DNA from 2 places in the Ramlibacter sp. P4_H7 genome. Region 2 is predicted to be linked to the other one. Evidence: predicted binding sites of a transcription regulator. Region 2 holds the regulator's gene; the other holds the start of a gene.
What was found. Region 2 encodes NrdR, which represses ribonucleotide reductase genes. Its sites were predicted from a motif close to CACNANATNTNGTG; they were not measured.

Region 1 (3,198 bases), on a different contig from region 2:
CGGCTTGCTGCCCCTGTGGGGGCTGATCGCCTATGCCGTGCTGGCCCAGCCGCACGCCGGCGCGGAGGCGCAAGCGGCGCTGCTGTGGTGGTCGGTCGGCGCGGTGCCGGCCTGCTTCATGACGTTGATGTTCGCCGAGGCCGTCATGGTCGCGCGCGAGCACCGGCACGACCCCTGGCGGCAGCACAAGATCCTGCTGATCGTGGTGCCGATGGCGGCGCTGCTCTATGCCAGCGGCATGACCTGGGAGCGCCAGCAGCAAGCCCGCGTGGTGGAGGAAGCGCGCATCACCGGCTTCGTGACGAGCGACGCCCGTGTGCGCGACTGGCTGGGCGAGCATCCGCAGGCGCGGGTCACGCTGTCGCAGCCGAATCCCGATCTCACCGATGCGCCGCTGCGCTACTGGGTCACCGCGGAAAGCGGACGCCGCCGCGTGCAGGCGGTGGTGCAGGCCGACCGCCGCGTGACGCCGGCGCCGCTGGTGCTGGCCTGCGTCGAGCGCGAAGTGCTGCCGGTGCTGCGCGACAAGCCGCCGCTGCGCTGCGGCCGGTGAGTCCGCGTCCCCTCGCCAAACGACGGATGCCGCTGGTGGTGAGCGGCGCTCCGTAGGCTGGCGGTGAGCCCGAAGGCGAACCCCAGCGAGCGCGAAAAGCTTCAGGCCGGCTTGCGCGCCAGCAGGAACAGCACCGAGCCCGAGGCGGCGACCAGTGCCAGCAGCGTGAAGCCGGTGCGGTAGTTGCCCGTCGCATCGGCGAAGGCGCCGGCGATCAGCGGGCCGGCCACCTGCCCGAGCGAGATGATGATGGCCGACAGGCCCAGGATCATGCCGATCGCCGCCAGCCCGAAATAGTCGGCGCGCAGGGCCTGCATGAACGGCCCGCGCAATCCCCAGGCCACGCCGTGCAGCACGGCAAAGGCGCCCAGCATCAGCGGGTCCGTCGCCCAGGTCAGCATCAGCAGGCCCAGCGAGTGTGCGAGCATGCAGACCGCCGCCACGTATCGCTTGTTCCAGCGGTCGCCCATCGCCGCGCCCAGCAGCACGCCGCAGCCCTGCGAGATCGTCATCAGCGTGATGACGAAGGAGGCCTGCGGCAGCGTGTAGCCCAGGCCTTCCTTCATGTGCGAGATGGCGTGCACGTTGACGGCCGTCACCACCAGCAGCGCGAACGCGTGGCCCAGTCCCAGCAGCCAGAACGCGCGCGTGCGCAGCGCCTGCGCCGGCGTGAAGGAGCGCGCGGGCGCGGGCATCGTTCCGCCCAGCGTCGGCTCCGGCGGCGGCGCGGGCGGCAGGCCGTCCATGGTCTCGCCCATCTCGGCCGGATTGCGCCGGACGATGCGCGCCAGCGGCAGGCCGGCGCACAGCAGGATCGCGCCGGACAGCAGGGCCATGCGCTGCCAGCCGTGGTTCTGCATCACCCAGCCCACCAGCGGTGCGGCCAGGCCGCCGGCCGCGAGGCCCAGGCTCATGAGCGACAGGGCGCGCGCGCGGCGCCGCTCGAACCAGTGCACCAGCGCGACGGAAAACGGGAAGTAGCCGCACAGGCTGGTGGCCACCGCGAGGATCAGGATGGCGCCGTAGAAGTCGCCGAGGGTGCTGACGTTGCCGAGCGCGAAGTAGCCGATGGACAGCAGCACCACGCCGGCCTGCACCATCGCGCGCGGGCCGAAGCGGTCCACCAGCCAGCCCAGGATCGGGCCGAGCAGCGCGCCTTCGATCGATTGCAGGGCCGCCGCGCCCGACAGCGCCGTCTTGCTCCAGCCCTTTTCCTCCGACAGCAGCGCCACGTAGGCGCCGAAGGCCTGCACCAGCAGGGCCGAATGGAGGAACTGGAGCGCGGCGCCGGCAAAGGAAATGCGCCAGCCGTAGAAAAGTTTCAAGGGACTGCGGGATGGGACGGCCGCGCCAGTGTAGCGGCCGTCGCCGGGTCCGGTGAAAACCCGGATCGCGTGGCCGCGCGCGCCGAAGCTTGACGGCGGTCAAACACTAGATATGGGGTGTCCCGATACTTCGGGCCCTACATCTAGTGTGTTGAAGCGAAAAGAGGAGGCCCCATGAACACGTCCCCGCACTTGGCGCCGCGCGAGGTCATCAAGCGCAGCGGCGAACGCGCGCCCTTCGATGCGAAGAAGATCGAGAGCGCGCTGCAGCGCGCCGGCGCCGCCACCGGCGAGTTCGATGCGGACGAGGGCGCCCTGCTGTCCGCTCAGGTGCGCAAGGTGCTGATGTTCCGCTTCCACGGCCAGGCGCCGCAGATCGAGCAGATCCAGGACGTGGTGGAGCAGACGCTGGTCGCCGCCAACCACCTGCAGACCGCGCGGGCCTACATCGTCTACCGCGAAAAGCACGCCACCTTGCGTCGCGACCGGCAGACGCTGGTGGACGTGAACGCCTCCGTCAGCGAGTACCTGTCGCGCTCGGACTGGCGCGTCAACGCCAACGCCAACCAGGGCTACTCGCTGGGCGGGCTGATCCTCAACGTCGCCGGCAAGGTCACCGCCAACTACTGGCTGTCGCACGTGTACACGCCGGAGATCGGCGAGGCGCACCGCAGCGGCGACCTGCACATCCACGACCTGGACATGCTGTCGGGCTACTGCGCCGGCTGGTCGCTGCGCACGCTGCTGCACGAGGGCCTGAACGGCGTGCCGGGCAAGGTGGAGGCGGGACCGGCCAAGCACATGTCCTCCGCGGTGGGCCAGGTGGTGAACTTCCTGGGCACGCTGCAGAACGAGTGGGCGGGGGCGCAGGCCTTCTCCTCCTTCGACACCTACATGGCACCCTTCATCCGCAAGGACGGCATGACCTACCCGCAGGTGCGCCAGTGCATCCAGGAGCTGGTGCACAACCTGAACGTGCCCTCGCGCTGGGGCACGCAGACGCCGTTCACCAACCTCACCTTCGACTGGACCTGCCCGGACGACCTGAAGGAGCAGGTGCCGGTGATCGCGGGCGAGGAGATGCCCTTCAGCTACGGTGACCTGTCCGCGGAGATGGACATGATCAACCGCGCCTTCATCGAGGTGATGACCGAAGGCGATGCCAAGGGCCGCGTGTTCACCTTCCCGATCCCGACCTACAACATCACGCCCGACTTCCCCTGGGAGTCGGAGAACGCGATGCGCCTGTTCGAGATGACCGCCAAGTACGGGCTGCCGTACTTCCAGAACTTCATCAACTCGGAGCTGGAGCCGAACATG
Region 2 (3,198 bases):
CGGGTATGACCCCGCGCAAGATTCCGAGCCCCCGGTCGCGAGCTCCATGGGACGGGCCGTCTACGTGATCAATGCGGAGACGGGTGCCCTGATTTGGCGCGCCCAGGCCAGTTGCCCCATGGGTGCCACCGACTGCTTGAGCGTTCCCGCCATGACGTATCCGATCCCTTCGGAAATCGCGTTCGTGGACCGGGATGCGAATGGCCGGACCGACAAGTTCTACCTGGGTGACCTGGGCGGCAACGTGTGGCGCATTGACGTGGCGACCAGCGCGACCTCGGGCTGGAAAGCGACCCGGATCGCTCAGTTGGGCTGCGATACCGGCGGATGCCCGTCGGGCACGACTCCGCGGAAGTTCTTCTTCCCGCCATCCGTTCTGAGCATTCGCGCCGCTGGCGACACCGGCTCCTACGAATCGGTCTCCCTTGCCTCGGGCGATCGCGAGCACCCGCTGCTGGACACGGCCAACGCGCAGTCCGCCTACAACACCAAGGACATGTTCTTCATGATCAAGGACGTGGGGACGACGGTGGGTGCGCCGGTGGGCGCTCCGTCAACGGTGGACGCCAAACTCAGCGATTTGGTCAATGCGAAGCCCCTGAGTGCGACCAACAGCACGTGGGACGGCAGCGGTTCCGGCTTCTACATTCCCTTCGCCACCGGCGAGAAGGCGGTGAATGCGCCGCTGGCGGTCAACGGGCAGATCTTCTTTGCGACCAACCAGCCGATCCCGCGTGATAACACCTGCGTCGCGAACCTTGGTCAGGCGCGGGCGTACGCGGTGAGCCCGTTCGATGCCACGTCGGCAAACAACGTGTTGCAGGGCGGCGGTCTGCCTCCCAGCGCGGTGAGCGGCCTGATCATTGTTTCTGGCATCGACAGCAACGGAAGGCCGACGGAGACCTTGGAGAAGTTCTGCATCGGATGTGGCATTCCGGGTACCACAGGAACTCCACCGGGCACTCCCCCTTGCAACAGCGCACTGGAGAACTGCAACGTCGGGAAGAACATTCCCAAGAACTTGAAGCGCACGTACTGGTACAAGAAGTAGGGATCAGTCTGTGAGAACTTGGGCCAGGTTCATGTGACCTAGCGAACATTCAGCAAACGAAATCCGGCCGCCCCTCAGGTGGCCGGATTCACTTTCGGGGAGAGTGGCTGCCTTCTAGATTGGTCGGATGCCACATCCCACCCTGGCCGCTCTCGGAGGATTCACGCTCACCGAGATGCTGGCCACACTCGCAGCCAGCGCGACTCTGCTTTCTCTCGGAGTCCCTTCGATGGCGGGTGTACTTAACTCCACACGTGTCTCTTCAGCGTCGAGTGACCTGGTTGCATCGCTCATGCTGACCCGCAATGAAGCGATGAAGCGCCATGCGCGCGTGGTGATGTGCAAGTCAGCCGATGGCAAGACCTGCACATCACTGGGGACCTGGCAGCAGGGGTGGATCGTCTTCGTCGACAGCAATGGTGACGGCGAGCGTGCGGCGACGGAACCACTGCTGCAGTCCAAGCTACCCCTGGGCAGTTCGTTGCGATTCACGGCCACGAGCCCGGTGGCCAAGTACGTGAGCTACAGCCCGAGCGGCGCGACGCTGCTCGTGGGAGGCGGATTCCAGGCTGGGACTGTCACGGTGTGCAGCCAGTCCATGGGCGCAACCAGTGCGCGGCAGGTGATCCTGAGCGCCGGCGGACGACCCCGAACGCAAAAGGTGCAGCTTCCCTCCTGCAATTCCGCTTAGCGGCGGATCTCGTCCACCACGCTCTTGAAGTCGTCCACGTCCTCGAAACTTCGGTACACGCTGGCAAAGCGCACGTAGGCAACCTTGTCGAGCTTCTTGAGTTCGCGCATCACGAGTTCACCGATGCGGGAGCTGGGAATTTCGCGCACTCCGAGGTTCAGCAGCTTTTCCTCGATGCGTTCGACGGCGCTGTCAATCTGCTCCGTGCTCACTGGTCTCTTGCGCAGGGCCAGGTTCAAGGATGCCAGGAGCTTCGCGCGTTCATAGTCGATGCGGCGGCCGTCCTTCTTGACGACCGCGGGAAAGGTGACATCCGGCCGCTCGTAGGTGGTGAACCGCTTCTCGCAATGCGCACATTGACGTCGGCGCCGAATGAAATCCCCGTCCTCCGCCATGCGCGTCTCCACCACCTGGGTATCGGCATGACCGCAGAACGGGCACTTCATGGCATTGCCTTATTTGTAGACCGGGAAGCGGCGTGTCAGGGCGTTGACCTGCTCGCGCACCTTCGCGATGTTGGCTGCATCACGCGGCTTGTCCAGTACGTCCGCCACCAGGTTGGCGGTTTGCCGGGCCTCGTCTTCCTTGAATCCGCGGGTGGTCATCGCCGGCGTTCCGATGCGAACGCCACTGGTCACCATGGGCTTCTCGGGGTCGTTGGGAATCGCGTTCTTGTTGATGGTCATGTGGGCATCGCCCAGCACGGCCTCGGCTTCCTTGCCCGTGATGCCCTTGGACCTCAGGTCCACGAGCATGACGTGGCTTTCGGTGCGGCCGCTGACGATGCGAAGACCGCGCTGCACCAGCGTCTCGGCGACGACCTGGGCGTTCTTCACCACTTGCTGCTGGTAAATCTTGAAATCGGGAGAGAGGGCCTCCTTGAAGGCCACTGCCTTGGCCGCGATCACATGCATCAGAGGGCCGCCCTGCAGGCCCGGGAAAATAGCGCTGTTGATCGCCTTTTCATGCTCCGGCTTCATCAGGATGAAGCCACCCCGCGGGCCGCGCAGGCTCTTGTGCGTGGTCGAAGTCACCACGTCGGCATGGGGGACCGGATTGGGGTAGACGCCTGCCGCGATCAGGCCGGCGTAATGAGCCATGTCCACCATGAAGATCGCTCCCACGTCCTTCGCCACCTTGGCAAATCGGGCGAAGTCGATCCGCAGCGAATAGGCGGACGCGCCGGCGATGATCAGCTTCGGCTTGTGCTCGTGCGCCTTGCGTTCCATTGCGTCGTAGTCGATGGCCTCTTCCCGGTTCAGTCCGTAGCTCACGACGTTGAACCATTTCCCGCTCATGTTCAGCGGCATGCCATGCGTGAGATGACCGCCTTCTGCGAGGCTCATGCCCATGATGGTGTCTCCAGGCTTGAGGAAAGCGAGGAAGACGGCCTCGTTCGCCTGGGCTCCGGAGTGGGGCTGCACGTTGGCAGCCGGGGCGCCGAACAATTGTTTGA

Region 1: AC1DSA_RS01280 (ribonucleoside triphosphate reductase) is a predicted target of NrdR. The motif match lies at 1,983-1,996, and genes of this name have one in related genera.

Annotation. Positions count from the first base shown of each region.
Region 1 covers NZ_JBFUKP010000001.1:251,328-254,525, reverse strand. The annotation lists gene AC1DSA_RS01290 (hypothetical protein) at 1-553, shown strand, start outside; gene AC1DSA_RS01285 (MFS transporter) at 655-1,878, opposite strand; gene AC1DSA_RS01280 (ribonucleoside triphosphate reductase) at 2,053-3,198, shown strand, end outside.
Region 2 covers NZ_JBFUKP010000021.1:39,597-42,794, reverse strand. The annotation lists gene AC1DSA_RS21995 (pilus assembly protein) at 1-1,051, shown strand, start outside; gene AC1DSA_RS21990 (GspH/FimT family pseudopilin) at 1,179-1,742, shown strand; gene nrdR (transcriptional regulator NrdR) at 1,739-2,188, opposite strand; gene glyA (serine hydroxymethyltransferase) at 2,198-3,198, opposite strand, start outside.